DNA from 4 places in the Pseudarthrobacter sp. TE3704 genome. Region 2 is predicted to be linked to each of the others. Evidence: riboswitches for the same ligand, from Rfam matches in the RefSeq annotation. Region 2 holds a riboswitch; each other region holds the start of a gene.
The links. A riboswitch is a leader RNA that binds a small molecule or an ion and turns the genes downstream of it on or off. The one in region 2 is predicted to bind thiamine pyrophosphate.
Positions count from the first base shown of each region.

Region 1 (7,689 bases), on a different contig from region 2:
GCGCCGAGGTATCGGCCGCACTGAACCCGAGCCAGCAGATCGTCAAGATCGTCAACGAGGAACTCGTGGAGATCCTCGGCGGCGAGACCCGCCGCATCCGGCTCGCCAAGAACGGCCCCACGATCATCATGCTGGCCGGCCTGCAGGGCGCCGGTAAGACGACCCTGGCCGGCAAGCTGTCCAAGTGGCTGAAGGCCCAGGGCCACAGCCCCATGCTGGTGGCCTGTGACCTGCAGCGCCCCAACGCCGTCACCCAGCTGCAGGTGGTGGGCCAGCGCGCCAACGTACCGGTGTTTGCGCCCCATCCGGGCGCCACCTCGTCCGAACTTGAACACCCTGCGGGTGACCCCGTGGCGGTGGCGCGCGCCGGCGTCGAGGAAGCCCGCCAGAAGCTGCACGACGTCGTCATCGTTGACACCGCCGGCCGCCTCGGCGTCGACGCCGACATGATGGAACAGGCACGCCAGATCCGCCGCGCCATCGTGCCCAACGAAGTCCTGTTCGTCATCGACGCCATGATCGGCCAGGACGCCGTGAACACGGCGCACGCCTTCGACGAAGGCGTCAACTTCACCGGCATCGTCCTGTCCAAGCTCGACGGCGACGCCCGCGGTGGTGCCGCGCTGTCCGTCGCGTCGGTCACCGGTAAGCCCGTGATGTTCGCCTCCACCGGCGAGGGCCTTGACGACTTCGAGCTGTTCCACCCGGACCGGATGGCCTCGCGCATCCTGGACATGGGCGATGTCCTCACGCTCATCGAGCAGGCCGAAAAGTCCTGGGACAAGGATGAAGCTGCCCGGATGGCGAAGAAGTTCGCCGACCAGGAGGACTTCACCCTGGACGACTTCCTGGCCCAGATGCAGCAGATCCGCAACATGGGCTCCATGAAGAAGATGCTCATGATGATGCCCGGCGCGCAGAACATCCGCCAGCAGCTGGAGCAGTTCGACGAGCGCGAGATTGACCGCGTGGAGGCGATTGTCCGCTCCATGACCCCGCACGAGCGCGTTGCGCCCAAGATCATCAACGGGTCCCGCCGCGCCCGCATCGCGCGCGGTTCAGGTGTGCACGTTTCCGAGGTCAACGGCCTGCTGGAACGATTCGCCCAGGCCCAGAAGATGATGAAGAAGATGGCCCAGGGCGGCATGCCGGGAATGCCCGGGATGCCCGGAATGCCCGGGGCGGGCGGCGGAGCCCGGAAGAACGCCAAGAACGCACCGAAGAAGAAGGCAAAGTCTGGCAACCCTGCAAAGGCCGCCCAGGAGCGCAAGGACGCCGAAGCACGCCGTGCCAATGCAGCCAAGGCCCTGCCCACCGGCGCGGCCTTCGGCCAGCAGGGCGGCGACTTCGACCCGTCCCAGCTGAACCTGCCCAAGGGCTTCGACAAGTTCCTCGGCAAGTAACAGCATCCAAACCAGGTAGCAGCAGGTGTCGTTTTGAGGGCTCAAAACGACACCTGCTGCCGTTTGCAGGGGTTGCCGGCGCCGTGGAATAGGGTTGGGTCATGTTCAAGCAGAGGGTAGTGTTCGTGCACGGCGCCGGGAGTTTCGGCGCCGCGGCCTGGCCGCGCCAACACGGCATGGCGCTGTCCTACGACGCACTGTTCCTGCGCCGCCACGGGTACGATCCCGTCGCCGAACCCGTGGAGTCCTCCTTCGCCGAGGACACGGCCATCGTGCTGCGGTCCCTGGCGGACGACGGCCGTGGTGCCGCGGGCGGACACATCGTGGCTCACGCACAAGGGGCCATCGCCGCCATGACGGCCGCCGTCGAACGGCCCGACCTCGTTTATTCGCTGACCCTCGTGGAGCCGGCGTGCCTCTCCCTTACCGCGGAACTGCCGGCGACAGCGGCCCATATCCGCCTCATGCAGCCGTTGTTCGATGTCCGCCGCCAACTCAGCGACGAGGATTTCCAGCGGGAGTTCGTCCGGCGGGTCTACGCCACGGACCTTCAGGAGCCGGTCACTGCCGAGGAGAAGCGCTCGGCCAGGCGGCTGCGGCTGCAGTCACCGTCGTGGGAGGCACCGCTGCACATCGTTCCGGGCGTCCCCACCCTGGTCCTGACCGGGGGATGGGAGCCCCTCTATGAGGAGATCGCCGGCTACCTCCGTGAGACGGGCGCCCTGCACCGCGTTGCTGCCGGGGGCCACCGGCCCCACGACTCACGGGACGGCGACCGCGCCATCCGCTCCTTCATCAGCGAGGTCAGCAGGACCGAGCCTGCCAGGGCCTCCTGACCCCGGAGGGCACGCAGCCTTCCCGTCCGGCCGGCCCCCAATTGCCGGCCGGACGGGAAACTCGAGGGGAGTCAGCTACGTCCCGCTGCCGGAACGTTCAGCTCCGGCAGGTACACCTTGGCCCCGGCGGCCATGAACTCCCGGCTCTTCGCGCGCATGCCTGAGGCCGCCTCAGCCAGGGCAGCCTGCGCCTCGGCGGACCCGTATTCGTCACGGATGTCCTGGCTGATCCGCATGGAGCAGAACTTTGGCCCGCACATTGAGCAGAAGTGGGCAGTCTTGGCCGGCTCCGCGGGAAGAGTCTCGTCATGGAAAGCCTCGGCCGTCACCGGGTCCAGGGACAGCGCGAACTGGTCCCGCCAGCGGAACTCGAAGCGTGCCTTGGACAGCGCGTCATCCCGCTCGTGCGCCCCCGGGTGGCCCTTGGCAATGTCGGCGGCGTGGGCGGCGATTTTGTAGGTGATGACACCGGTTTTCACGTCGTCCTTGTTGGGCAGGCCCAGGTGTTCCTTCGGCGTGACGTAGCACAGCATGGCCGTGCCGTACCGGGCGATTTCCGTGGCGCCGATCGCTGACGTGATGTGGTCATAACCCGGAGCCACGTCCGTGACCAGCGGCCCCAGGGTGTAAAACGGTGCTCCCTTGCAGAGTTCCTGCTGCCGTTCGACGTTTTCCCGGACCAGGTGGAACGGAATGTGCCCCGGGCCCTCCACCATCACCTGCACGTCATATGTCCAGGCCCGCTGGGTGAGCTCGGCCAGCGTGTCCAGCTCCGCGAACTGCGCAGCGTCATTGGCATCCGCCGTAGCTCCCGGCCGCAGGCCGTCGCCGAGGGAAAATGCGACGTCGTATCTGGCGAAGATCTCACACAGCTCGTCGAAGTGCGTGTACAGGAAGTTTTCCTGGTGGTGGGCCAGGCACCAGCCCGCCATGATGGAGCCTCCCCGCGAGACGATGCCCGTGACCCGGTTGGCGGTCAGCGGAACATACCGGAGCAGGACGCCGGCGTGCACGGTCATGTAGTCCACACCCTGCTCGCACTGCTCGATCACGGTGTCGCGGAAAATCTCCCAGGTCAGCGCATTGGCTTCCCCGTTGACCTTTTCCAATGCCTGGTAGATGGGCACGGTGCCGATCGGGACGGGGGAGTTGCGGATGATCCACTCCCGGGTGGTGTGGATGTCATCGCCGGTGGACAGGTCCATTACGGTGTCGGCCCCCCACTGGGTGGCCCACTGCAGCTTGTCCACTTCTTCGGCAATGGAGCTGGTGACGGCCGAGTTGCCGATATTGGCATTGATCTTGACCAGGAAGGCCTTACCGATGATCATCGGCTCTGACTCGGGATGGTTGATGTTGTTGGGAATGATGGCCCGCCCGGCCGCGACTTCGCTGCGGACCAGCTCAACGTCGCAGTTCTCGCGCAGCGCCACGAAGCGCATCTCGGGGGTGATGATGCCCTGCCTGGCGTAGTGCATCTGCGTTACCGTCTTGCCCTCGACGGCGCGGCGGGGCACCGGCTGAGCCCCTTGCCACTCCGCGGAGGCGGCGCCGCGGCGGACAGCCGAGCGGCCGTCGTCGAGCAGGTTCCGCTCCCTGCCGCCGTACGCTTCGGTGTCTCCCCGCGCCACGATCCATTCGGACCGGAAGGGGCTGAGGCCGCGTACCGGATCGCTGCCGGGTCCGGCCGTCCGGTAGGTCCGGAAGGGTCCGTTCGGTTCCCCGTTGGGGGAAGGCTCCAGGGCAATTTCCGTTACGGGTACCCGGATTCCCGACTCCGCGTCTTCGATGAACGCCAGCGAATGCGACGTCAGGGACTGGGTAACCTGGGCTTCCGCCGCCCCACCGGCCACGCTTTCGCGGGACTGATTCAGGGCAGGGTCCAGCTGTTCATTGGGTGTATTCAAGGAATACTCACTTCCTTCGCCGGCATTACCCGGACAGGTTCAACGGTCGCAGGCTGCGTCAGCCCGATCTCAGCCCCTGCAGGGGCACCCGTGTGGTCAGGAAGAAAGCTACCACAGCCTTGCGGGAGGGGCTTGTCACATGGCCGGTGCTAGCCTGACTGGCGGGAAAAGGAGTCCAATGCCGGAGATCATCGAATTCAGCGGCCCGGTGCTTGCCGGGCCGGACAGCGAGCGGCGGGGCCTGTGGTCCATTGACGGGCTGTTGACCTTCACACGCCCGCAGCAGGTGCCGGACAAGGTGCTGGAAGGCTGGGTCCTGCCAGGTTTCGTGGATGCCCACTGCCACATCGGGCTCGGACCCGGCGGCCCGGTGGACGCTGCTGCCGCCGAAGACCAGGCCCGGGCAGACCTGGCGGCCGGCACCATGCTGGTCAGGGATGCCGGCTCCCCGGCCGACACCCGCTGGATGCAGGGCGGCCGGGACTTCCCGGTGCTGATCCGCGCTGGACGGCACGTTGCCCGGACCCGCCGATATCTTCGCGGTTTCGCCGACGAGGTGGAACCGGAAGGCCTTGTGGAAGCCGTGCGCAAGCAGGCACGCGACGGCGACGGCTGGGTCAAGCTCGTGGGGGACTGGATTGACCGCGGCATTGGTGACCTGGCGCCGTCCTTTCCCTCCGCCGTCGTGCGGGACGCGGTACAGGCGGCGCATGACGAAGGCGCCCGGGTCACCGCCCACTGCTTCGCTGAGGACACCCTGGACCAGATGCTGGACGCCGGCATCGACTGCATTGAGCATGCCACCGGACTCCTGCCCCGGCATCTTCCCCGGTTCGCCGAACAGGGAGTGCCGATCGTCCCCACACTCATCAACATCGCGACGTTCCCGGACATCGCCGCCCAGGCCCGGCCCAAGTTTCCGCGGTACGCGGACCACATGCTGGCGCTGTGGGAGCGGCGGATGGAGCGGGTGGCGGAAGCTTACGGGGCCGGCGTGAGGATCTTCGCCGGCACGGACGCCGGCAGCGTCATCAACCACGGAAGAATCGCGGACGAGATTTTGGCCCTGCATGAGGCCGGGCTGCCTATGGCTGCTGCACTGGACGCAGCCTGCTGGTCAGCCCGCGAGTGGCTCGGCGCGGACGGCCTGCACGAGGGTGCGCGCGCCGACGTCGTCCTCTGCAGCGAGGATCCGCTGACGGTTCCCCGGGCGGTCAGTCAACTGTCACATGTGGTGCTGGGAGGCCGCATCATCCGCTGAGCAGGTTTCCGGGTCGAAGCACTTGGAATAAATTGAAGCTTCAAGTAATTTTAACTGTGACAGGCCGCCCCATCCCGGCGGCCGCCAGCACAGGGAGCGTTCAATGACTGCAGAAGCCACCAGCCAGGATCTTCTTCCTGCAGACCTCACAATGGGCACCGTCATGCTCAAAGTAGGCGACATGAAGGTCATGACCGATTACTACCAGCGCGCCCTTGGCCTTGAGGTGGTGGCCGAGCAGGACGGCGGGCTGTACTTGGGCCGGCTGCAAAAGCCGCTGGTCCACCTTGCGCCCGCGCCCGGGCTGAACCTTCCGGGCAGGGGAGAAGCGGGCCTGTTTCACACGGCCCTGCTGTTCGAGGACCAGGCCTCCCTCGCGGCGACCATCGCCACCGCTGCCCAATACGAGCCGCGGTCCTTCACCGGGAGCGCCGACCACCTGGTCAGCGAAGCCTTCTACTTCAACGACCCTGAAGGCAACGGCATAGAGCTCTACTGGGACCGGCCCCGCAGCAACTGGTCCTGGAACGGAACCGACGTGGTCATGGACAGCCTGGCCCTGCCGCCGCAGCGGTACCTTGAGCAGCACCTGACGGAGGATTCCCTGGAAGGGCAGCGCAGGACGGCCGCAGGAGTGGGCCACGTCCACCTCCAGGTGGGTGACGTGCAGTCCGCGCGGGATTTCTACGTAGGTGTCCTGGGGTTCGAGAAAACGGCCGGGTGGCATGGCCAGGCCCTCTTCGTCTCCGCTGGCCGTTACCACCACCACATGGCCATGAATGTCTGGAACAGCCGCGGCGCCGGGCCGCGCAAAGACACACTGGGCCTGGGTGAGGTCCTCATCGAGGTGCCCACGGGTGACGACGTCGGCGCGCTGGCGGACCGCCTGAAAGTCGCCGGCGTGCCGGCCCACCACACCGGAGCAGAACTGCGGTTTGAAGACCCCTGGCGGAACAGCATCCGGGTAGCGGCACGCTGACCCGGGCGTTCCCGTACTAGGCTGAACCCGAACGGCCGGGCGGCAGGCATTGCTCCCGGCCGGCACCACCGTCAACGGAAGAAGGGTACTTCCCATGGGCTTCACCGAGATCTTTGTTGCCACCCATGACGCCGCGCTCAAGCGTGCCGGCGTCCTGGACGAAGGCGGCAGTGCACCCGCCGGCCAGGCCGTCCGGATCCCGGGGATCAGTGATTTCGAAGTTGAACAGCTGGGGGACCTCGCCGGAACTGCCGTGCATGCCGGCGGTGCCGACTATGAACTGACCATGGTGGACGTGTCCAGCGATTCGCTCCTGGCCGTCCCGCCGGCCATGGTCCGCGCCCTGGCGGACCTGCTCTCGTATGAAACCGAAGGCGAAGGCAACATCCTTGATGACGTTGCCGGGCAGTGGGCCGCCCAGGACGACATGCCCTTCGGCGCGGACCAGGCACGGACCTATGTGCAGCAGCTGGCTGAACTGGCCGGCAGCGTGGAAGATTCGGAGCGGACGGGGCTCTACGTCTGGTCCGCCTGAGCGGCCCGCCCCCGGCCATCTTCCGGCCGCCGCTGTGTCAAGTCGAAATCCCGGCGCTGATCTGGCACAATAAACAGGTACTCGATCTGCGTGGCCCCTCTCTCCGCGTCCGGATCCTGTCCTTCGAGCCCGCAAGTACGGCCCGCCCCACGGGTGCAGAAAGCCGGGTTCACCCCCTTTTCTGAAACAGGAGTGACCACAAAAGTGGCCGTAAAGATTCGCCTTAAGCGCTTTGGCAAAATGCGCGCACCGTACTACCGCATCGTTGTCGCCGACTCACGCACCAAGCGTGACGGCCGTGCAATCGAAGAAATCGGCAAGTACCACCCCACCGAAGAGCCCTCATACATCGAGGTCAACTCCGAGCGTGCCCAGTACTGGCTGTCCGTCGGCGCCCAGCCGTCCGAGCAGGTTGCCGCCATCCTGAAGATCACCGGTGACTGGCAGAAGTTCAAGGGCCTGCCGGGTCAGGAAGGCACCCTGAAGACCAAAGCTCAGAAGGAAGCCTTCGTTGCCCCGGAAAAGGGTTCCGTGATCATCCCGGAAGCCATCACCAAGAAGGCAGCCAAGTCTGACGCCGCCGAGGCCGAAGCAGAGACCACCGAGGCTGAGTAAATTGCTGGCAGACGCGCTGGAACACCTGGTCCGGGGAATCGTTGATTCCCCGGACGAAGTCAAGGTCAGCTCGAAGAGCAACCGCCGCGGGGACACCCTCGAGGTGCGCGTTCACCAGGATGACCTCGGACGGGTGATCGGCCGCCAGGGCCG
Region 1 covers NZ_JBWCCJ010000002.1:592,330-600,018, reverse strand. Annotated here, with positions in the region: gene ffh (signal recognition particle protein) at 1-1,403, shown strand, start outside; gene ACZ9BC_RS06795 (alpha/beta fold hydrolase) at 1,505-2,239, shown strand; gene thiC (phosphomethylpyrimidine synthase ThiC) at 2,311-4,146, opposite strand; TPP riboswitch at 4,141-4,248, opposite strand; gene ACZ9BC_RS06785 (amidohydrolase family protein) at 4,325-5,407, shown strand; gene ACZ9BC_RS06780 (VOC family protein) at 5,511-6,386, shown strand; gene ACZ9BC_RS06775 (hypothetical protein) at 6,481-6,921, shown strand; gene rpsP (30S ribosomal protein S16) at 7,126-7,536, shown strand; gene ACZ9BC_RS06765 (RNA-binding protein) at 7,538-7,689, shown strand, end outside.
Region 1: linked by a shared signal. The riboswitch ahead of thiC (phosphomethylpyrimidine synthase ThiC) and the one ahead of thiO (glycine oxidase ThiO) in region 2 are both predicted to bind thiamine pyrophosphate.

Region 2 (7,689 bases):
CGCGCCCGCGAGCTGGCGGCCAACGGCCAGCAGGACGAATACGTGGCGGCCCTGGAAGCCCTCTACGGCATCACCGTGGAGCAGCCCGCTAGCCCCACAGCCCAGGCCGAATGCCCGGTGGACCACCGGGGCCTCGAAAGCGCCTGACCCTCAACGACGATCTCTCACTTAACGTTGCTTAAACGACGACGCTCTCTCACTTCCTTTTAGAAAGTGAGAGAGCGTCGCAATTTCAAGGGCAATAAGTGAGAGAGCGTCGCTGAGGCGGCTTGTCAGTAGACGGGCTTCTGGGGTTCCACGTCACGCACCCACGCGAGGATGCCGCCGTCGAGATGGCTGATCCGCTCGTACCCCGCCTTCCGGGCCGCCGCAAGGACATTCGCCGAGCGCGCCCCGGACTTGCAGTGGAAGACAATGTCCTTGTCCTGTGGGATCTCCGCCCAGGCGTCGCCGGCCAGGATCCTGCCCTGCGGGATGAGGACCGCCCCGTCGATCCGCACGATGTCGTACTCGCCCGGCTCCCGGACGTCCACGAGCTCAAAGTCCTTGAGCCCCGCTTTCCGCGATGCCAGCATGGTGGCCAGCTGCGTGGCAGTCACCGTGTGTTCCGTGTCCGACTGGACTGCAGGCGTGATGCCGCAGAACGCCTCGTAATCCGTGAGTTCAGTGATGGGCTCCGCCGCAGGGTCCTTGGACACCCGGATTTCCCGCCAGCTGCCGCCCAGGGCGTCGAAGAGCGCCACACGGCCCAGCAGGGAACGTCCGACGCCGGTGATCAACTTGACTGCCTCCGTCACCATCAGCGATCCCACAGCTGCGCACAGCATGCCAAAGACGCCGCCCTCGCCGCAGGAGGGCACAGAGCCGGCCGGCGGGGCCTCAGGGTAGAGGTCGCGGTAGGTGGGTCCGTGCTTCTCCCAGAAAACGCTGACCTGGCCGTCGAACCGGAAGATTGAACCCCACACGTAGGGCTTGCCGAGGATGGCGGCGGCGTCGTTCACCAGGTAGCGGGTGGCAAAGTTGTCCGCCCCGTCAAGGATCAAGTCGTACCCGGCGAACAGCTCCAGGGCGTTGGAGGCGTCCAGGCGCACGTCGTGGAGCCGGACATCCACCAACGGGTTCAGCGCGGCAATCGCATCCCGCGCCGACTCGATCTTCGGCTTGCCGACGTCGGCCACGCCGTGAATGACCTGGCGCTGCAGGTTGCTGAGGTCCACCGTGTCGTCATCGATGATCCCGATTGTTCCGACGCCCGCTGCGGCGAGGTACAGCAGGGCCGGCGATCCGAGCCCGCCGGCGCCGATTACCAGGACCCTGGCGTTCTTGAGCCGACGCTGCCCCAGGGTACCGATCTCGGGAATAATGAGATGCCGCGAGTAGCGTTCCACCTCGGCGGGGGTGAGCTCACCTGCCGGTTCCACCAACGGATCCAGCGAAACAGTTGAAATATTTGCGGTGAAAGTCGAAGCCATACTTCAATGTAGGCCCCGGGATACCGCCCGGTCATATTACCCCGCAGTAAAGTGGAGGTAACTGCAATGGAAAGAAGGACAACCGTGGTCCCTGAAGCACGGGCTGAACGCCCGCCCGCCGCCGAACCGCAAACCTCCCCGCGTCCAGCAGGCCAGCGCTCCGCCCGGCTTCCCCGCGATGAGCGGCGCGCCCAGTTCCTTTCCGCCGCGCAGGAAGTCTTCGTAGCCAACGGCTACCACGGCGCCGCGATGGACGAGATCGCCGAAACGGCCCACGTCAGCAAACCGGTCCTGTACCAGCACTTCCCCTCCAAACGCGAGCTTTACCTTGCACTGCTGGAAAGCCACCTTGCGTCCCTGACCGAGCTGATGCTGGGCGCATTGGACTCCACCACGGACAACAAGGAGCGCGTGAAGGCCGTCATGCGCGCCTACTTCCGCTTTATTGCCAACGATGACCAGGCCCACCGGCTCGTGTTCGAGTCGGACCTCATCAATGATCCGGATGTCAGTTCACGCCTGGAGACCTTCAACCGGACCTTCGCCGACGCCATTGCCCGCGTCATTGCCGGGGACACCAAACTCCCCCACCTCGAGGCGGAGCTTTTGGGGCGCGGACTCGCCGGGATGGCGCAGGTCAGTGCCCGCTACTGGCTCGAAACCGACGGTAACCTTGACCTCGATGTGGCCAGTGACCTCATCTACCGTTTAGCTTGGCGCGGAATCTCTCGCTTCCCCAAAGAGTCCTAGACTACAAATAAGACATCACCAACGAACTTTGACTGGCTGGGAGGCCCCCTGTGGAAATTAAGATCGGCGTTCAGAATGTTGGCCGCGAGATTGTGCTCGAATCGGCACAGGACGCAGACACGGTGGCCAAGGTTGTGGGCGAAGCCATCAACGCCGGCAGCGAGCTGCGCCTGACGGATGACAAGGGACGCCTGATCATTGTTCCCGGAAATGCCCTGGCTTATGTGGAAATCGGCGCCGAAGAGGTCCGCCGCGTGGGGTTCGGCCAGTTCTAGCCCAGGCCCGCGCTGCCGCGAATCCCGAGGAGATCCGTTGCTTTCCCTGACCATCGTTGTGCTCGCCACCGTCGCCGCAGGTTTTATTGTCTGGGCGAATGACAGGCGGCATGCCAAGTACGGCGCCGGCCTGCCCGCCGGCGTAGCCGTGGGTGCAGGGGCCCTCACGTGGATCATCCTCATGGCCGCCGGCTTCGGCTACCGGCCTGGGCTGACCTGGCTTCCATGGGTCCTGCCCATCGCGCTGGGGGCTGCGGCCGCCGTCGTGGCTATTCTTTACCTGGGCCGCAGCCGCGCCCGGCAGGACACCCTCCGGCTTACCGCGATCCTTCGGCGCTGAGCGCCGGTTTCTGTTGCACCTTAAGTAAGTGGCCGCTGTCCCGTTGGGACGGCGGCCACTTGCTTAACGGCACAGCTGCTTGATGGCGCGGCTGCCTAATGGTCCGGCACGTATTTCGAAGGCTCGGCCACAGCCCCGGACGCTGCCGCGGCGTCGCTTGCCCCGGCGGCCGCAGTGAGGTCCCGCCTAGTCACCTGCCCTCCGGCGTCGTGGGAGGTGTACCGGATGAAGACGCGGTTGTAGCGCCAGTCGAGGTCCGGATGGTGGTTTTGTTCCTCGGCAAGGCGTCCGACGGCGGCAATCACCTCGAGTGCGGCAGCCGCCGTCGGCGTCTTGAAGACGGTGACCAGGCCGCCGTCGCTGAAACGCCAGTCCGGCAGTCCGGTGAGTGCTTCGTCGATGCGTTCCCGGGGAAGGGCGTCTTTGGCGGCCACTGCTGCTCCTTGCATCAGGGCGCCGGCCGGTCCGAAGGAGCAGGCCCTACAGGAACTCGGCCCGGCCCTCCATCGCCGACGACGCCAGCGCGTGCTCGCGGCGCGGTATCCGACCGGCCGCTTTCGCCAGCCTACCGGCGATGACAGCGTGTTTGAAGGCCTCCCCCATCATCGCCGGGTTCTGCGCCCGGGTCACCGCGGTGGCCAGCAGCACGGCGTCGCAGCCAAGCTCCATGGCAAGGGCGGCATCCGACGCCGTGCCGATGCCTGCATCGAGCACCACCGGGACGGAGGCGCGGGACACGATGAGCTCGATGTTGTGCGGGTTCAGGATCCCCAGCCCGGTGCCGATGGGTGATCCCAGGGGCATGACCGCGGTGGCTCCCAGGTTTTCCAGGCGAAGCGCCAGGACCGGATCGTCGTTGGTGTACGCGAACACCTTGAACCCGCGGTTAACCAGCTGTTCGGTGGCGTCCACCAGTTCCACGGCGTCCGGGAGGAGGGTGTGCTCATCTGCGATGACCTCAAGCTTCACCCAGTCGGTTTCCAGTGCCTCGCGGGCCAGTTCGGCGGTGAGGACCGCATCACGGGCCGTGAAACAGCCGGCGGTGTTGGGGAGGACCCGGATGCCGTGGTCTACGAGCAGCTGGAAAAGCGAGCCCGTTTCGGCCGTCGAATAGCGGCGCATTGCCACGGTGGTCAGTGCTGTCCCGGACGCCAGGAGCGCGGCTCCGAGGCCGTCCAGGCTTGGGGCGCCGCCGGTGCCCATGATGAGCCGCGATGCCAGGGGTACGCCGTCGATGACCAGTGTGTCGTCCATGCCGGAGGCGCCGGCCGGTGTGATGGTGGTGGTTTCGGTCATGGTCTCAGCCTCCCTGCACTGCCGTGACGAGCTCGACGTCGTCACCGTCGGCGAGCGCTGTTGCGAACCATTGGCTGCGGGGTACTACCTGCGCGTTGTGCGCCACCGCCACGCCGAGTTTGCCGCCGTCGCGGGCCTGGCCGTCAGCGGCGAGGGGGCGGCCGGTGACCTGGCTGACGAGCATGGTGATGGAGGCCCCGTCAGCCACCGTATGTTGTTGTCCGTTCAGGGTGATGTTCATGCTGTCTCCTTGATGTTGAAGATGGTGGCGGCCGGTTCGCCGCCGGAAAACCGCCCCGGGTTGAACGGTTGCCAGCGGACGTCCGCCGTGCCGTCCAGAAGGTCCCGGCAGATGGCCGCCGCTGCGGGGGCCAGGAGGACGCCGTGCCGGAAGAATCCGGTGGCAATGATCAGTCCCGCAACGTGTGCGGACTCCCCGGCTGCCGGATCGCCGGCCAGTGGCACCCGTCCCAGCAGCGGGGCGTTGTCCGGGGTGCCGGGCCGCGCCCGTGCCGTGCATTCCAACAGCTCGAGTTCGGCGACGGCGGGCACCAGGACCTGGGCATCGCGGAGGAGCTGGTAGACCCCGCCTGCCGATACGGCGCCCGCTGCGGCGCGGGCACCGGCCGCAGGTGCGTTATGTGTTGCGGCAAGGGCGTCCTCACGCTGGGTGGCTCCGATCACCACCGTCCCGTCCTGCCGCGGGACGATATACACGGGGACGCCGTGGACCAGCCCGCGGACGGTTGAGGTCACCAGCGGCTGGAGCTGCCGGGGCACTGCCAGGCGCAGGATATCCCCATACACCGGCCGCAGCGGCAGCTGCAGGCCGTCGGGCAGCCCCGCCAGGGCTGCAGCATCCAGGCCGTTGGCAACGATCGTTTCGCGGGCCAGGACCGTGCCGCCGCCCGCGAGCCGGGCCCCGGCCACTGCCCCGTCCGCCCAGACCAGCCCGGCGGCCCGGTCCGGCACGGCGTAGCCGTCGATGGCCCCCGCCACGTCTGTTCCATTACTTTCGACGGCGGGGCAATGCGCGGCGAGCGCGCGCCGCAGGCAGGACACCAGGCGCCGGGGATCCACCTGGTGGTCCGCGGGAGTGTCCAGTGCGCAGGCGATGGCAGGGCTGAGCAGCGGTTCCCGGCGCCGGGCCTCCCGGACAGTCAAAGGCTCCACGGACAGGCCGCTGGCCTGCTGCACCCCGCGCAAATCCATGAGGGCGCGGCGATCGGCGGCATCGGCACCCACGGCGAGCGTCGGCGTCGTGAGGTACCCGGGACTTTCGCCAGAAGCGGCGGCCAGTTCCGCGGCAAAGCCCGGCCACCGGGCGGAGGAGGCAAGCATGAGCTCCAGGAGGTCCTCCTCCTGGTAGTGCAGCTCGCTCACCGGGGCCAGCATTCCGGCGGCCGCCCAACTGGCCCCGGCTCCTGGCGCGTCATCGATCAGCACGACGGACCGCCCGGAACGCCTCGCCTCCCAGGCGATGGCATGCCCAACCACTCCGCCGCCGATCACGGCCACGTCGGCACGGATTGTGCCCGACGGAGCCCCGGGCGGGGCAACGTTTGGGGTGCTCATGTGTCTCCTTCCCTACGCCGGCATTAACCGGATCAGGTCAAGCGGTCGGCTCTGACGCCCTCTCAGCCCGGCGCTTTATGACAGCTGCCGCGGGCTCCCGCAGTACGAGGCCAGTGTAGAGGAACTAGGCTTGCAGCCATGAATGTGTCCCAGTCCCCTGCCCCCGCTGCCGCAGTCCCCGCAGCCGATGCCTTCACCCACGCCGAAGGCACTGCCGGCCTGAACAGCGCCCGCCTCTACCTCTGCACTGATGCCCGCCGGGACCGCGGGGACTTCGGGCAGTTCGTGGATGCTGCCTTTGCCGGCGGCGTGGACATCATCCAGTTGCGGGACAAGGCCATCGAGGCGGCGGAGGAGCTGGAGCTGCTGGCGGTTTTGAAGGAAGCGGCGCAGCGCCATGGCCGGCTGTGGGCTGTGAATGACCGGGCGGACATCGCCGTGTTGTCCGGTGCGCCGGTGTTCCACATCGGTCAGAAGGACCTTCCGTTGGATGCAGCCCGCACCCTGCTCAACGGCAACGCCGCCATCGGGCTATCCAGCCATGCCCCCGGGCAGGTGGACGCCGCCCTCGCTGCCGCAGCCGGACCGTCCGCGCTTGACTACTTCTGCGTCGGACCCGTCTGGGCCACGCCCACCAAACCCGGCAGGGCCGCCGTCGGGCTGGACCTCGTGAAGTACGCCGCCGCAGCCTCGGCCGACGCCGGGAACGGGGTGCCCTGGTTCGCCATCGGCGGCATCGACCACTCCAACGTGGACCAGGTTGTGGAAGCAGGAGCGAGCCGCATCGTTGTGGTGCGTGCCATCACGGAAGCTGATGACCCTGCCGCCGCTGCTGCCGCCCTTGTCGCTGCCTTGGACGGGGCCACACCCTAAGGCTGCCGCAACACGACGCAGCCCGCGCGGCGTCAATGCCATGCAAAACCGGGGCTCTTCGGGCTAGGCTGATTTTCGTGTCACATCATCGGCTGGCTCCCAACGTCCACGAGCACAACAATGCCCTCGAGGAAGCCCTGGGTGCGCTGCGGACCGAACTGGAACTGCCCGGCCCATACCCCATACACGCAGTCAGGGATGCCGAAGCCGCCGTCGCGGCCTTGCAGCTGCCGGCCTATGACCTGACCGGCATCGAATTCATCACCATCGATCCGGCATCGTCCACGGATTTGGACCAGGCCCTGTTCATCGAGGCCGACGGCGACGGGTACCACGTGCTGTACGCCATCGCCGATGTTCCCTCCTTCGTGACACCCGGCGGGCCCCTGGACGCCGAAACACGGCGGCGCGGCCAGACGTTTTATGCCCCGGACGGCCGGATTCCGCTGCATCCGGAAGTCATCAGCGAGGGAGCCGGGAGCCTGCTGCCGGGGCAGGACTGTTCCGCCTTTGTCTGGGATTTCCGGCTGGACAGCGCCGCCGAAGTCACCTCCGTCGCCGTGAAGCGGGCCCGCATGCGCAGCCGGGCCAAGCTCAGCTACAAGGGGGCGCAGGCTGAACTGGATTCGGGCAACGCATCCCCCGTCCTCCAGCTGCTCAAAGAGGTTGGCCTCAAGCGCGTGGAGCTGGAACGTGCCCGTGAAGGTGCCAGCCTGAACATGCCGGAACAGGAGATCGTCCAGCTTCCCGATGGCGGCTACCGCATCGCCGCCGCCCCGCAGCTTCCCGTGGAGGACTGGAACGCGCAGATTTCGCTGATGACCGGCATGGCCGCGGCGCAGCTCATGCTGGCCGGCAGAGTGGGTATCCTGCGCACCATGCCCGCGCCGGATGAGCGCTCCCTCAACCACTTCCGCCTGCAGACCGAAGTGCTGGGCAAACCATGGGACGGGGAGGTCAGCTACGGCGAATACCTGCGCACCCTGGACCCCACCGATCCCCGGCAGCTGGCCATCATGCATTCGGCGGGAATGCTGTTCAGGGGCGCCTCCTACACCGCCTTTGACGGTGTGGTCCCGGAAGACGCGGTGCAGTCGGCCATCGGTGC
Region 2 covers NZ_JBWCCJ010000004.1:112,008-119,696, forward strand. Annotated here, with positions in the region: gene ACZ9BC_RS11565 (glutamyl-tRNA reductase) at 1-147, shown strand, start outside; gene moeB (molybdopterin-synthase adenylyltransferase MoeB) at 273-1,472, opposite strand; gene ACZ9BC_RS11575 (TetR/AcrR family transcriptional regulator) at 1,557-2,222, shown strand; gene ACZ9BC_RS11580 (DUF3107 domain-containing protein) at 2,273-2,497, shown strand; gene ACZ9BC_RS11585 (hypothetical protein) at 2,535-2,837, shown strand; gene ACZ9BC_RS11590 (4a-hydroxytetrahydrobiopterin dehydratase) at 2,933-3,271, opposite strand; gene ACZ9BC_RS11595 (thiazole synthase) at 3,318-4,133, opposite strand; gene thiS (sulfur carrier protein ThiS) at 4,138-4,374, opposite strand; gene thiO (glycine oxidase ThiO) at 4,371-5,708, opposite strand; TPP riboswitch at 5,701-5,819, opposite strand; gene thiE (thiamine phosphate synthase) at 5,847-6,581, shown strand; gene ACZ9BC_RS11615 (RNB domain-containing ribonuclease) at 6,659-7,689, shown strand, end outside.

Region 3 (7,689 bases), on a different contig from region 2:
AGTGCGAACAGGGTGTCGTCGCCGCCACGGCCAACGCCGGCGCCCGGGTGGAAGTGGGTGCCACGCTGGCGGACGATGATCTCGCCTGCGGATACTACCTGGCCGCCGAAGCGCTTGACGCCGAGGTACTGAGCGTTGGAGTCACGACCGTTGCGAGTGGAGCTCGCGCCCTTTTTATGTGCCATCTGAAATGCCTGCCTCTAAATTCTGGGGAATCTGCTGAAAAACCTGAACGTAACCGGTGGTTACTGAATGCCAGTGATCTTGACCTTGGTCAGTTCCTGACGGTGACCCTGGCGCTTCTTGTAACCGGTCTTGTTCTTGAACTTCTGGATGACAATCTTAGGACCGCGGAGGTCCTGGAGGATTTCAGCCGTGACAGTTACCTTGGCCAGGTCAGCAGCGGCGGAGGTGACCTTGTCACCGTCTACCAGGAGCAGTGCGGGCAGCTCAATGGTGCTGCCAGCTCCACCGGCGACGCGGTTCAGGGTAACGAAGTCTCCAACGGAAACCTTCTCTTGGCGGCCGCCTGCGCGGACAATCGCGTACACCACTTGGGAACTCACTTCTCTCGACGTTTATTACTAGATTTGCGTGCGGTACCCGGCGCTGAAGTGGCTGGGTTTCCGCTGTGCCTCAACGCCGTGGATTCCCCGGGGAAATCCGTGAGCTATCCCCGAAGGGGTCATAACCCAAGTGTTGGCGTAAGCACCGAAGAACTAGACTACGCTAATTTCGTCTTCGGCCGCAAATGAGGCTGGTTCCGGCGCGTTGGCTGTGATAGGAACCACAGGCCAACCAGGCGGCGGGACCGCGCCCCACCATCCTACCGGCAGAGCGCCCGCCTGCCGGTCAGGAGTGGAGGCGCGGCGCGTCGAAGAAGTCCACTTCCAGGCGGCAGGACTGCCGGAAGGCGGTGACCATCGCCGCCCGCTCGGTATCCGAGGCGTTCCGCCCGGCCCCGTCCACGATGGCGATGGCCTTGCGGGTTGCTTCGGCGAAATCTTCGTCCGCGTAGGTACGGAGCCAGTCAGCATAGGGGTGTGCTGCCGGTTCGCCCGCGGCGACAAACCGGGCGTGGAGTGTCTTGCCCACCTCGGCATACAACCAGAAGCAGGGCAGGACGGCGGCCGCGAGCACGGCATAACTGCCCGACGCCGATGCGGCCGTCAGGTGGTCCACGTAGGACTTGGTGACCGGGCCCAGCTCGGCCTGGACGGGGCGGGTGCTCAGCCAGGACCTGTGCAGCTCCGACTCCACTTCCAGGCACTGCCGCGCGGAGGCAGCCCAGAACACCTGCTCCGTTTCGGTGGGTGCCAGGGCGCTTGCCCGTGCCAGGACCCGGGAGTAACCGTTGAGGTAGATGGCGTCCTGGGCGAGGTAGTAGGCAAACTCCTTTTCGGGGAGGCTGCCGGAGGCCAGTCCACGGATGAAGTCCAGCCCGTAGATCGCTTTGAGGTCCTCGTCGGCTTCGGCCCGCAGCCGCGCGGCGAATCCTCCGGCGGGCGGGATGGGGCGCAGGTGGTGGAAATGGTGGACGGGCCCGTTCCCTGTTCCCACGTCCAGGCGTCCGGAGGCTTCCAGGGCCCCTGCCAGCCAGGGCTTCACTTCCCGCAGCGATGCCTCCCAGTCCCCCAGCCGCGCCTGCACAGTCGCCATCGCGGATGAGAGCGAACAGCCGGTGCCGTGACTGTTGGGGGTGGCCACCCGCTCCCCCGGCACCTGGATGACTTCTGCTCCCAGCAATCCGTTCATGTTGACCAGCGCGTCCGGGCATTCGGCCCCGGCCAGGTGTCCTCCCTTCACCAGCACGGTGGTCCCGGTGGCTGCCGCCAGGCGCTTCCCCTGATCGAGCGCGCCTTCCCAGGAATCCTGCGGGCTTTCGCCAACCAGCATGGCGAGTTCGGCCAGGTTGGGCGTGAGGAGATGGGCGAGCGGCAGCAGGTCGCGGAGCGCGGCCTCGGCTGATTCCTGCAGCAGCCGGTCGCCACTGGTGGCGACCATCACCGGGTCGAGGACCACGACGGCGGGACGCACCTTTTCGAGCCATTCCCGGACCGCCCCAATGACGGCGGCGTCCCCCAGCATGCCGATTTTCACGGCGTCGATGGTGATGTCGTCACTGATGGCGTCCAGCTGGCTGGCCAGGAAGGAAGCCGGCGGGACGTGGACGGCTTCCACGCCGCGGGTGTTCTGTGCGGTGAGGGCTGTGATGGCGGCCATGCCGTACCCGCCGTGCGCGGCAATACTTTTGAGGTCCGCCTGGATGCCTGCTCCACCGGAGGGGTCCGAACCCGCAATGGACAGGACACGGGGCAGGTCCCGGCCGGAATCCGGCAGGACAGGAGTGGACTGGAGAGCTTCCGCGGGCATTGCAAGAGTCGAAGACAAGAGACATCCCTTCGCCGGTACTAGCCGGACAGGTTCAACGGGTGTGGATCTCAGCCGGCCCTTCGCGCGGCACCCCGTGTCGGTTCCCCAGCCTAGCCGTTTTGCCGCCGCCGCACCGAAGGTGACGTGCCGCTGCTGTTGGCACCTGATCCGGGCCGAAACATTGTTAACCCCGGATGCCCGGAACCGGCCGTGAGGGCGGTTCCGGGCATCCGGGTTTTTGTTGTGCTGCCTGCGGTCAGAGCTCGGAAGCAGGAACTCCCACACCGAGGATGATCGGAGCCTCGGCCTGCTTGGCGCCTGCAGTGTCCGCACCGGAGGCCGCAGCCGGTTCCGGCGCCTTCGCGGCATGCGAGTGTCCTGCGCTGGCGGCCGGGACGCTCTCATGGTGCTGGACCGACGTTTCGTTGGCAGCACCCTGGGCACGGCTGGCGCTGCGGTTGCGCCGTGGCCTCCGCTGCCGTGACTGCTCCACGGTGTGGTCCGACCAGTCCTTCTCAACGGTGGCGGCGCCGGACGGCTGCCCGGCCTTGGCCGGTTCCGAAGCTACCGGTGCCGCAACTACCGGTGCCGAAACTACGGGTGCCGGAGCTGCCGGTGCCGAAACCGCAGCTTCCGGCTGTTCTGCCGGAGCCTCGGCAGCCGGAGCGGGCTCACCGAGGTGCGCAAAGGCTTCAGCGAGCCGGTCCAGGGTGAGGGCAGGCTGCGGCTGCTGTTCTTCCGCGTGCTCGACGAAGGGCAGGGCAACCTTCTCGCCGCCGAACGTCAGGACAGCGGCGGGACGGGAGGAGGCATCGGCGTCGTGCTTGTCCGCCTCGGCCGGCGCTGCCTGCTGGGCCGGCTGTGCCTGGCGGGCAGCCGCAACCTCATCGTCGTGCAGGTGGGCCGCGTGGGCTGCTGCAGCGATGTTGGCGAGCGCCAGCCGGGTTGCTTCCGCCTTGGCATGGCGTTCGGCGTCTGCCGGGTCCGGGTGGACGGTGTGCACGTGTACGGCTGCGGCCGCCGGGGCAACGTCAGGCTGCTGGCCGCCGCGTCCGCGCCGCCGCTTCCGGTCGGGACGGACGCCAGGCTGGGTGCTGTCGGTTCGCTGGCCTTCGTTGCGGTGTCCTTCAGCACGGGCTTCAGGCCGGCTGTCGGCACGCTGCACGTGGTGCTCGGCGGCAACGATGTTGGCGCGGCGGTGCTCCACGGGATCGTCGTGGGTGACCACGCCGCGCCCGGCGCACGCCTCACACTGCTCACCGAAGACCTCCAGGAGCCCGGTGCCCATGCGCTTGCGTGTCATCTGGACCAGCCCCAGCGAGGTGACCTCGGCAACCTGGTGCTTGGTACGGTCACGGCCCAGGCACTCCACCAGCCGGCGCAGCACCAGGTCCCGGTTGGACTCCAGGACCATGTCGATGAAGTCGATGACGATGATGCCGCCGATGTCGCGCAGCCGGAGCTGCCGTACAACTTCCTCGGCCGCTTCAAGGTTGTTCTTCGTGACGGTTTCTTCGAGGTTGCCGCCGCTGCCGGTGAACTTGCCGGTGTTGACGTCCACCACGGTCATGGCTTCGGTACGGTCGATGACCAGCGAACCGCCGGAGGGCAGGAACACCTTGCGTTCCAGGGCCTTGTGAATCTGCTCGTCGATCCGCCAGGCAGCAAAGATGTCCTGGTCCTTGGTCCACTTCTCGAGGCGGCCCACCAGGTCCGGGGCCACGTAGGTGACGTAGGCCTCAATGGTGTCCCAGGCTTCCTCGCCGGAAACGATCAGCTTGGAGAAGTCCTCGTTGAAGACGTCACGGACCACCTTGATGGTGAGGTCCGGTTCGCCATAAAGCAGTTCCGGTGCCAGGACCTTGGTGGAGGTGGACTGGCTTTCGATGCCTTCCCACTGGGCGCGCAGCCGGTTGATGTCGTGCGTCAACTCTTCCTCGGATGCTCCCTCGGCGGCTGTGCGCACAATGACGCCCGCGTGTTCCGGAAGGCGGTCCTTGAGGATGCGCTTGAGGCGGTTGCGTTCGACGTCGGGCAGCTTGCGGGAGATGCCGGTCATGGAGCCGCCGGGCACGTACACGAGGTAGCGGCCGGGCAGCGAGATCTGGCTGGTCAGGCGTGCACCCTTGTGGCCCACCGGGTCCTTGGTGACCTGAACCAGGACGGTGTCGCCGGACTTGAGGGCGTTTTCGATGCGGCGCTGCTTGCCTTCGAGGTTGACAGCCTCCCAGTTCACCTCGCCGGCGTACAGGACGGCGTTGCGGCCGCGTCCGATGTCAACGAAGGCAGCCTCCATGGAGGGCAGGACATTCTGGACCTTGCCCAGGTAGACGTTGCCGATCAGCGAATCCTGCTGCGTCTTGGACACGAAGTGTTCCGCCAGGACGCCGTCCTCGAGGACGGCAATCTGAATTCTGTCGTCGCGCTGCCGGACGATCATTTGCCGGTCAACGGATTCGCGGCGGGCCAGGAACTCGGCCTCGGTGATCACGGTGCGGCGGCGGCCGGTGTCGCGGGACTCGCGGCGGCGCTGCTTCTTCGCCTCCAGGCGGGTGGAACCCTTGACGCTGGTGACCCGGTTGCTGACGGCCGGTTCGGTGGCAACACGGGGCGCGCGGACGCGGGTCACGGTGTTGGGCGGGTCGTCATCCCCGCCGCCGGTCAGTTCCAGGTCCTGGTCGCCACGGCGGCGGCGACGGCGGCGGCGCGATGTGACGCCCTCTTCCAGCTGCCCGGCCTGCTCTTCGTCGGCATCCTCGGCCGTTTCGTCGTCGCCCTCGGCGCCTGCCTCTGCATCGCGGTCGTCAAGGCGGCCACGGTTCCGGCGGCCACGGCTGCGGCGCCGGCGGCGGCCGGCGGAATCCTCCGCGTCGCTTTCTTCGGCGTCGTCCTCTTCCGGCTCTTCGGTGGCTGCCGCAGCGGGGGCGGCGGGGCGCACCACCGTGCTGAGGTCCGGGGCCTGGAACAGCACGGACGTGGGGGAAGCAGGTTCCAGGAAGAGCGAGCCGAAGGGGCTGGGAGCAGTGCCGGTGGCGGCTGCGTTGCTTTCTTCCTCGGTTTGGGGTTGGGAGACGGCGGCTTCAGGCGTTGCGGCCGACGGCGTCTGGGCCACTTCCGGCGTTACGGCTGCCTCCGCCGGGGTAGCCGCTGCCGGGGTTGCCCCGGCAGGAGCGTCTACTGCTGCGGCAGTGCCCGGGGTTTCTGCCACCTCGCCGGCTGCGTCGGGGGCTTCCGGACCGGCGGAAACCGCTTCGGTGGCTGCTGCTTCGGGGGCTGCAGCTTCAGCCGGAACTTCAGTTTCCACCGCGGGTGCGGAAGTTTTGCGCGTGGCGACACGGCGGCGGCGGACCGGTTTGGTTTCGGCTTCCGCTTCGGGGGCAGTTGCGGACGGTGCACCCTCTTCGGCTGGGGCCGTAACGCCGGCAGTGGCACCGGTGTCCGTTGCTTCGTCGGCGAAGGCGGGAAGCGGTTCGTCAGCTTCCACTTTCTTGCGGGCCCGGGTACGCCGGGCCGGCGCCTTGGTTTCCGCGGCGGCAGCTTCAACGTTTTCAGCAGTGGCGCTTTCCGCGGGGGCGTCACCCACCGGCCTGTCTATGGCGTCCTCGACCTTCGGCGCAGCCTTCCGGCGCGTCCTGACGGCCTTCTTGGGTGCAACAGCGGACTCTTCAGCCGCGGCATCATCGTTAACGGCCAGTTCTTGTTCATTTTCCATATGCAGCAGCGCTCCTGCCCCTGACGTACCGCCACATCCGGCACCCATTGGGGCACATATTGTCAAAACCCGCAGGCGTTGACAGAAGTCAAGTGGATACTCCCAGGTTCGCACCGGCGGTGGGGTGCGGCAGCCCGTGGGAGCCGGTGGGATGTCCTGAAACCCGTTGTTCTGCGTTGCTACAACCAGGTGCCGCCCAATGGAGTCGCGGGAGTGTGCATCGGAAGCACTCCGAAGCCTGCCCTGCTCGTCATTGGCGGTCTTGAGAACAAGCCACCGGACCGGAGTCCGAATGTGGATCGGCTTCCAGCCACGTTTATTCTCTCATACCCGGACTAAATCACGGCGGAGGCGGGCCCCGTTCTCCTTTTGCCTGGGGATGGCTTCCAGCCGCCGGCGTTACAATCGGGCTAGGAGCACCGGACGAAAAGGACGCCACACCAATGCCCAGCATCTCCCCCGCCAGCGACACCCACGCCGCCGACCGGACCCTCGGCACGGACAGCACTCCCGCGTCCGTCCCCACCATGGCCCGCAACCGCCCCTTCGGCTGGCTGCTGGTGATCACCGGCGTGGTCGGCTGGCTCGCCTCCGGGACCCTGGTCCTGGAAAAACTCGCCGTGCTGCAGGACCCCAACCACACCACCGTGTGCGACGTGAACCCCTGGATCTCCTGCGGTGATGTCATGAAAACCTGGCAGAGCTCGCTGTTCGGCTTCCCCAACATGTTCATTGGCATTGTGGCGTTCGCCGTCATCATCACCGTGGGGATGGCGCTGCTGTCCGGGGCCACTTTTGCCCGCTGGTTCTGGGTGGGACTGCAGACAGGCGTCACGCTGGGCTTTGTCTTCGTGGTGTGGCTGTGGTCCCAGGCACTCTACGACATCCACATCCTGTGCCCGTTCTGCATGATCGTCTGGGCGGCCATGATTCCGCTGTTCGTCTGGGTGACCATCCGGAACATCACCGCGGGCGTCATTCCCGTCCCGACCGGTGCTGCCCGCGTCCTGGCTGACTCCGGCTGGATCATTACCGCGCTTCTTTACGTGGCCGTCATCGCCACCATCTTCTTCGCGTTCATCCAGGTGTTCGCGGGTACCTCGGGTTTCTAGGTCCGCACCAGCCAGCGAAATGACAGATAAGGCCGATGTTCACGAAGAACATCGGCCTTATCTGTCATTTCGCTGGGGTTAGCCCTGGAACCAGATCTTGATCTCACGCTCGGCGGAATCCGTGGAGTCGGAGCCGTGCACCAGATTCTGCTGGACCTTCAGGCCCCAGTCGCGGCCAAAGTCGCCGCGAATAGTGCCCGGTGCGGCGGTTGTCGGATCGGTGGTGCCGGCCAGCGAACGGAAGCCTTCGATGACGCGGTGGCCTTCGAAGATGGCCGCAACAACGGGTCCGCTCAGCATGAACTCCACGAGGGGCTCATAGAAGGGCTTGCCCACGTGCTCCTCGTAGTGCTGCTCCAGCAGGTCGCGGGTGGCGTCCACCTTCTTCAGCTCAGCAAGGGTGTACCCCTTGGCTTCAATCCGGGCCAGGATGGATCCGGTGAGGTTACGGGCGACGCCGTCGGGCTTGATCAGGACGAGGGTGCGCTCAGT
Region 3 covers NZ_JBWCCJ010000002.1:507,646-515,334, forward strand. Annotated here, with positions in the region: gene rpmA (50S ribosomal protein L27) at 1-185, opposite strand, end outside; gene rplU (50S ribosomal protein L21) at 246-554, opposite strand; gene thiD (bifunctional hydroxymethylpyrimidine kinase/phosphomethylpyrimidine kinase) at 853-2,373, opposite strand; TPP riboswitch at 2,381-2,478, opposite strand; gene ACZ9BC_RS06360 (Rne/Rng family ribonuclease) at 2,630-6,085, opposite strand; gene ACZ9BC_RS06365 (vitamin K epoxide reductase family protein) at 6,529-7,197, shown strand; gene ndk (nucleoside-diphosphate kinase) at 7,276-7,689, opposite strand, start outside.
Region 3: linked by a shared signal. The riboswitch ahead of thiD (bifunctional hydroxymethylpyrimidine kinase/phosphomethylpyrimidine kinase) and the one ahead of thiO (glycine oxidase ThiO) in region 2 are both predicted to bind thiamine pyrophosphate.

Region 4 (7,689 bases), on a different contig from region 2:
GCACCGGCACAGGGCCACTGTTTTCCGGTCGCGCGGCACGGGGGCACCCGACGGCGTAACGATCTCAAAGTCACCCCTGATGATCAACGGTCCGTCGGGGCAGACCACAATGGAGCTTTCGGCCGGTTCCTGGTTCATATCCGCTCCTTCGTAGCTGCTGTTGATGTGGTTTGTTGCTGCCGTAGTGCCTGCAGCTTGCCCTGGTGGCGGCGCCTGAGCTCAGCTTCGGTGTGGGCGGCCGTCCGTAGCCTCGCGCCCGCGTACGGCACGCCCCCAGCCACTCGAAAAGCCACTGCGCACCAGATGCAGACGGCCCGTTCCATGGCCCAGAGCGGCGCGAACCACACGGCGCGCAATGGAAAGACGTCCGTTCCGTTGAGCCGCCGCCGTCCGATCCCTGCCACGGCCGTCGCGGCGGCCGCCAGCGACAGGAAAACAGTGAGACGCGCCCTTCTGGGGAGGAGGGTGCCCCCGAGAATGGCCGGGAGCAGGGCAAGTTCCGCGGCCAGGCGCCGGGGCTGCGCGAAGTCGTCGTACGCCTGCCGGACGCGCTGCTTCAGGAAATGCCTGGCGCGGGGCGGCCGGCGCGCCACGAACAGGTCCGGAACGATCTTTTCCCGTCCGCCTGCGGCTGTCACCGTCCGGATCAGCTCAAGGTTTTCGAACAGGACGGGTTCGTAGCCGTCCGTGGCCAGCAGGGCGCTTCGGCGCAGGGCCAGCGTGCCGGGAAAGTCGGCGGACCAGGCCCGGTTGATCAGCGTCCGGGACGTGTCCCAGCATGCGTGCCAGGGCAGGGGGTCGAAATAGTTCTGCGGGCGCACCACGTCCGCAGTCCCCAGGTGGCCCACGACGGCGGCGAGGGACGCGCGCGTGTAGCGGACGTCGTCGTCGGCGATCACCAGAACCTCTGCCGTGGCGGCGCGGACGCCTGTCATCACCCCTGCCACCTTGCCGTTGCCGTGCTGCCCGCCGTCATGTCCCGGTCCCGCCGGGTGATCGGGGCGGATGTGGCGGACCTCCGGCGGGAACTGCTCCCGGTGGCGGGCGAACAGGTCCGGGGCTGAACCGTCTACCACAATGACCGGTATCCAGGTGGCCAGGCGTTGCAGGTAGGCCACCAGGTCAGGAAGGCCGGAGTCGTCGGCCCAACGCAGGGGAAGGATGTACTCAGCCGCTTCGAGGCCTTGCTCCATGGCCTGGGAGGTCATGCTGCCGCCGGCACTGCCGCCCTGAGCGAAGACCGGCCGTGTTCCCAGGACGTCAAAAGGTGGGCGGACAGCCTGGTGTCGATCGCCATCACCGCCGTGGCACCGAAAATGACGTCATCCAGCAACCCGGGTTCGGCCTCCACGAGGCCGCCTGCCAGGTCCCGGCCGGCTATCTGCTCGTGCACGGCATCTGCCTCGACGTGCTCGTCGAAATAGTGGGTGACGTCCGCATCGAAACCGTGCCGGCGGAAGCCGTTGCCGTACAGGCGGTTGGGCTGGGAGGACGTCATTTCATAGATGGCCAGGTGCCCGGTGATGGCGCCGCGGAGCCGCCGGTTCAGTCCGCAGAGGGACATCAGGTTCACGGCGGCCAGGGAGATGGCCGGGACGGCGTTCACGTACGCACCGTAGTGGTCGTCCATCCCCAGGCCGCGCATGGTCCGGGCGAACAGTGCGCTGTGCATCCGGTCCGGCCGACCGCCGCCGTACTCGTCTGCCTGGATTTCCACCAGGGCGGCTTTCGCCCGGCCGCTCAGCCGCGGGATGGCCCAGGTGTGGGGGTCCGCTTCCTTGAGCTGGTAGATGGATTTGTGGATCAGGAACTCCTTGAGCTGCCCGAGGCTTGCCTTCTTTGCCACGAAGCGGGAGACGCTGGGGCCGGTGTCCCGGGCCGCCAGGCCGAACAGGACGTCGGCAACTGCGTCGCTGGTCAGGTCGGAGCCGGCCGGAAGGTCCAGATCCCCGCCGGCCTCCCGGGCGGCGAGGCGCAGGGCTTCCTCGAAGGGCTTCTCCAGCATTTGCCGCACCTGGATCAGCCCGGGCTCCCACTCCCACTCGTCCGGCACACCTTCCAGGCCGGAGTAATGCAGCTCGTACAGGCAGAAAAGCGCGAGCTGGACATCATCATCGCCGATGATGTCCGTAACCCCCGCCAGCTTCCCGTCGACCAGTTGGCGCATCCCGGAAAGGGACTCGCCGGCGCTGCCCGGGTGTCCTGCCAAAACCCCCAACAGGGCGCTGCTGATGGGGCCTCTCGGTTCCGGAAGTTTCATGGTGCTCCTTGGGTTCGGGCGGTGTGCCGGTGCGGTACCGTCTGCATTGACGGCCAGTCAGGAAAGGTCAGTTGCCGCGGCTGGCGGCGGGAGTGCGCGGGGACAGCATGATGGCCAGGGCGATCATGGCCAGGCCCAGGACGAGGTGCAGCCAGTTGTCCGCACCGTTCTCCGGGATGAAGTTTGCCGGCGTGTTGTCTCCGATGAGGAGGCCATACAGCCAGAGCACCAGGTAGATGACCCCGCCGTAGGTGAAGAAGTTCCTGGCCTGGCGGTGGGTCCGCGCCATGAGCAGGCCGGCGGCGCCGAAGAGGCAGTGGACAAGGTTATGGAGAATGGATACCTGGAACACACCCAGCAGCAGGGCGCCTGAACCGGGCCCTGCGAAACCGAGGGAATCATAGTTGCGGGTAACGCCGGGAACGAATCCCAGGATGCCAACGAGCAGGAATACGGCGCCGGCGGCAACGGCAGACCACTGCAGGGCGGTTCGGACGCCCGGTGGGCGAATGCTGACTGCCATGTCCTGTACTCCTCTCACGCCTGAAACAATATAGTAAGCATGATTACTAATAAAAGCTAAGCAGGCTTTGTTTCTGCGTTGAGGGATACGGAACCTTCCCCGTTCCGTCCTTTTCTTACGCCGGGCCGGTCCAGGTGTAGGGGTTGGGGTGCTGCCCGCCGCTTCGGCCCTGCTCGTACCCCTGTTGCCATGCCTTGCCGACGGCGGACACCAGGTCGGCCAGCAGGGGATAGTAGGGATGGTCCGGGCCGATGAAGATCATCTCGTCCTCGGCTTTGTCCAGTGCCGCCCGGACGGCATTGTCTGCGGGCCTGCCGGTCATGCCGGGCCGTCTGCCCCTGCCGGGCGCAGCACCTCACGCATAGCCTCCACCACCAGGTCATGGTCCTGCATTTGCGGGAGCCCGGAAACGGTGACGGTGGCCACCGCGCCCACACCGGAAACATAGACCGGGAAGGACCCGCCGTGCGCGGCGTACAGGGTTTGGTCGAACCAGCCCTGGTCCTCGATCCGGCCGCCCCGGAGCCGGCCGCGAAGCCCCACCAGCAGTGAGGGAACCTCATACCGGGCGGCGGTGCGCTGCTTCGCCCGGATCCAGTGTTCGTTGTCCGGGGTGGCGCCGGGCAGGGCCACATGGAACAGGACCTGATCGCCCTTGGTGATGTCGATCGCGATGGGCAGGCCGCGCTCCTTTCCCAGTTCCACAAGGAGAAGTCCAAGGTTCAGCGAGTCGTCCAGGGAGAAGCCGGGGAACTGGAGCTCATGGATCTCCCCCTCGATGCGGCCGATGAGGGCCTGCAGCGATCCCTCCGGCTGCGCGGCGTCAGAGTCCGGATCGAAGTCGGTCACATGCGGCTGATTAGCAGTCATGGCCCACAATCTACCCCTGTCCCGGTGTAAACTGGACTCCGCCCAGCAGGGCAGTTCTACCTAAGCATTATTCCGTTCAGAGCATTACTTAACGACAGGGGAGCGCCGCCGTCGGGCACTGGCCAAGGCCGGGAACCGCAGGTGGGCGCTGAGAGTGCGGACAGCCGCAGACCCTCGAACCTGATCCGGTTAGTACCGGCGCAAGGGAGTCGAGTTCTCGAAGTCCGGCAACGGCAGTAGCCGCTTGCCGTGCTTTCCCCTCCTGTTTCCCAGGAGGATCACATGAGCACTGCAGCAATCAAGAAGACCACCAGCAAGTCCTGGCGCGTCGTGGACATCGTGGTGGCGGCCCTGATCGCCATCGCCGGCGGCGTCATCTTCTGGGCCTGGTCCCAGGGTGCGGCCGCGGTTTCCGCGCCGATGAACGCCGTTTACCCGCCCCTGACCGGCCTGATCGCCGGCGGCTGGATGATCCCGGCGGTGCTGGGCATGCTCATCATCCGCAAGCCCGGCGCGGCATTGTTCTGCGAAACCGTCGCAGCCACCGGTGAGCTCCTGATGGGATCGCAGTACGGCGCCTCCGTGCTGTTCTCCGGCTTCGTCCAGGGCCTCGGCGCGGAGATCATCTTCGCCATCTTCGTGTACAAAAAGTTCAACCTGCCCGTTGCCCTGCTGGCAGGCGCGGCGGCGGGACTCTTCTGCGGCCTGAATGACTCTTTCGCGCCGTGGGGCTGGAACATCGCCTACTCGGGCGGTGACAAGCTGGCCTACATCATCTTCACCGCGATTTCCGGTGCGGTCATTGCCGGTGCGCTGTCCTGGATCGCTACCCGGGCTCTAGCGAAGACCGGCGTGCTGAGCTCCTTCGCCTCGCGCAAGGCAGCCACGGAGCCCGTCCTCTCCTGATGCAGGCACCTTCGCACCAGGCCGGGCCCGGAGCTATGCGGCCGGCGGCCGTCACGGCCCGCGGCTGGGGGTGGCGGCATGCCGGCCGCCCCAAGCCTGCGGTCCACAGCCTTGACCTCGACATCGCGCCGGGGGAGCGGGTGCTCCTGCTCGGTCCTTCCGGTGCGGGCAAATCCACCCTCCTGCATGCCCTTGCCGGGGTTCTGGGCGACGTGAACGACGACGGCGAGGCGGGCGATTCGGACGAGTCGGGTTCGCTGCTCGTCGGCGGTGCGTCCCCCCGCGGGCAGCGCGGCCATGCCGGGCTGATGCAGCAGGACCCCGAAACACAGGTTGTCCTCTCCCGCGTAGGCGACGACGTCGCCTTCGGCGCCGAAAACCTTGCCGTGCCCCGTGACGCGATCTGGACCCGCGTGCACGAGGCGCTTGACGACGTCGGCCTGTCCCACCTGCCGCTGGACCATCCGACGTCGGCCCTGTCCGGCGGCCAAAAGCAGCGCCTCGCGCTGGCGGGCATCCTTGCGATGCGGCCCGGGCTGATCCTTTTGGATGAGCCCACCGCCAACCTGGACCCGGCGGGTGTGCTGGAGGTCCGCGACGCCGTGGCCCGGTGCCTGGACAAGACCGGCGCAACGCTGGTGGTGGTGGAGCACCGGGTGGCGGTCTGGAAGGACCTGGTGGACCGGATTGTGGTCCTGCAGCCCGGCTCGGCCTCTGATCCTGCGGTACTGCTGGACGGCCCTCCCGACCAGGTACTGAGTGACGCGCGGACCATGCTGATGGCCGCCGGGGTATGGGTGCCCGGTTATGTGCCCGCCACCCGTGCCCGTGCTGCCGTGCCGGCCGCCGGGACGGGAAATCTCCTGCTCGCCGCCGAAAAGCTGGCAGTGTCCCGGGAACGTCCGCGCCGCAGCGGGTTCCGCAGGATCCCGCCAGTCCCGGTGCAGGAAGACATCACCGCGCAGGTGCGGGCCGGCCAGGCACTGGCAGTGGTGGGACCCAACGGTGCGGGAAAATCCACCTTTGCCCTGACCCTCGCGGGGCTCCTGGAGCCGGTCGCCGGCAAGGTTTCCGCCACCACCGACCTGAGCCGGGGAGCGGGAATCGACCCCTACAAGTGGAAAGCCGAGCAGCTGATCGAGCGGGTGGGCACGGTGTTCCAGGAACCCGAGCACCAGTTCGTTACCGGCAATGTGCTCGATGAACTGCTGTTCGGGCCCCGGCACCTGGGGCACGGCGAGGAACGCGTTGACGAACTGCTGGAACGGCTGCGGCTCACCGCGCTGGTGGACGCCAACCCGTACACACTTTCCGGCGGGGAGAAACGGCGGCTCTCCGTGGCTACGGTCCTTGCAGCGAGCCCGCAGGTCCTGGTGCTGGACGAGCCGACGTTCGGCCAGGATGCGAACACGTGGGCGGAACTGGCGTCCTTCCTCTCCGAACTGCTGGACGCGGGCACCGCAGTGGTGTCGGTGACCCACGATGCCGAGTTCACCGCCGCGCTGGGCGGGACGGAGCTGCGGATGGCTGCAGCGGAACGGGTGGCACCATGAGGCAGCAGCTGAACCTGCGTGGCAACCAAGCCCTCCTCACCCGCGCCAACCCCCTAAGCAAAGTGGCCGCCGTCGTCCTCATCACGGTGGTGCTGGCACTGTCCATCGACTGGGTCTCGGCCTCGGTGGCGCTGTTTTTTGAGTTCCTGCTGTTTCCGCTTGCCGGCCTGACCCTGACGCTGCTGTGGCAGCGTGGCTGGCCGCTCATTCTCGCCGCTGCCGTGGGCGGCTGGAGCACCTCCATCCTTGCCGCGGACAGCGGACGGACCCTGATCGACGTCGGCATCTGGACCATGAGCGAGGGTTCCCTGGAGACGGGAATCGGGTTCATGCTGCGGGGCCTGGCCATTGCCCTGCCGGCGGTGCTGCTCATGAGCTGCACGGATCCAACCGACCTCGCGGATGCACTGGCGCAGAAGGCCCGGTTGCCCCACCGTTTTGTGCTGGGCACGCTGGCCGCGATGCGGTTGGTGGGCCTGATGGCTGAGGAATGGCAGACCATCGGCATGGCGCGCCGGGCCCGGGGCGTGGGCTCGCGGGGCACAATTGTGCAGCGCGTGAAAGCGACGCTGGGGCAGAGCTTCGGCCTCCTGGTGCAGGCGATCCGCCGGGCGTCACGGCTGGCTGTCACCATGGAAGCGCGGGGCTTCGGCGGCGGAAGCCGGACGTGGGCCCGCGAGTCCACCTACAGTCTCCTGGACGCCTGGGTGCTGGCGGGAGGCCTGCTCGTGGCGGGCCTGGCCGTTGCCGCGGCTCTCTCTGCGGGCACGTGGAACATGGTGTGGCTGGGAAGCTAGGGTTCCTGCTTGCAGGCATGGTTGTAGTCGAAACCCCGCGCCACGAACTGCGTCAGGACCACCTTGCCGCCGCCCGTTAGCGGAGCCTTTGAGCAAGCGCCCGCCGCCCGGTAGGCGTTGCGGGAGCCGGCCAGCCAGCTCGGCAGCGGGTAGAGGTTGCTGGAGCTGCTGACGCTGCCCACGATCCGGCCCCACTGCAGGCCGGTGGAGTAGAGGCCCACGCCCTCCACCCCGATGCTGTGGAAGAAGTCCGTCATGCCTTCCAGGACAGCCCGGTTGGCGTCCTTGTCGCTGGACCAGGTGTTTTCAGTCTCAACGTCCAGCCACCAGACATAGTCTGCCGGGTTGCTGATTCCGCGGATGTAGGCGTCGTCGTAGGCTTTGGCATAGCCGTACATGTAGGCGCAGGCCGTGCCGTAGTCCCCTTCTTCGCAGGGTCCGTAGGGGTTGTGGACGTGCCGCCCGATGGGGTACTCGTCGCTGACGGGCCACCAGGATCCTGCGCTGCCGGGGTTGGCAGTGTTGACGTACAGCGACACGGCCGGTTGGGTCGGGAGGCCCGGTGACGTCTCCGCCCACTCGAGCTGCTCCTCCAGGCACGGGTTGGTGTTGTTGGCCAGGCCGTTGTTGACGCCCACGATGCCGAAGGCCTGGCCCTTGGGCAGTTCCTTTTTGCACTGCGGCCAGGAGATGTCGTTGCCGAGGAGCGATTGGCTGCCCTCACCCGGCGACGGCACGGCGGACGCGGGACCTGCAAAAACCAGAATCAGAGCTGCTGCC
Region 4 covers NZ_JBWCCJ010000003.1:653,648-661,336, reverse strand. Annotated here, with positions in the region: gene ACZ9BC_RS10835 (CDGSH iron-sulfur domain-containing protein) at 1-138, opposite strand, end outside; gene ACZ9BC_RS10830 (glycosyltransferase family 2 protein) at 135-1,208, opposite strand; gene ACZ9BC_RS10825 (iron-containing redox enzyme family protein) at 1,205-2,260, opposite strand; gene ACZ9BC_RS10820 (DUF4383 domain-containing protein) at 2,328-2,783, opposite strand; gene ACZ9BC_RS10815 (hypothetical protein) at 2,899-3,105, opposite strand; gene ACZ9BC_RS10810 (heme-degrading domain-containing protein) at 3,102-3,653, opposite strand; TPP riboswitch at 3,740-3,878, shown strand; gene ACZ9BC_RS10805 (ECF transporter S component) at 3,936-4,559, shown strand; gene ACZ9BC_RS10800 (ABC transporter ATP-binding protein) at 4,559-6,112, shown strand; gene ACZ9BC_RS10795 (energy-coupling factor transporter transmembrane component T family protein) at 6,109-6,909, shown strand; gene ACZ9BC_RS10790 (glycoside hydrolase family 25 domain-containing protein) at 6,906-7,689, opposite strand, start outside.
Region 4: linked by a shared signal. The riboswitch ahead of ACZ9BC_RS10805 (ECF transporter S component) and the one ahead of thiO (glycine oxidase ThiO) in region 2 are both predicted to bind thiamine pyrophosphate.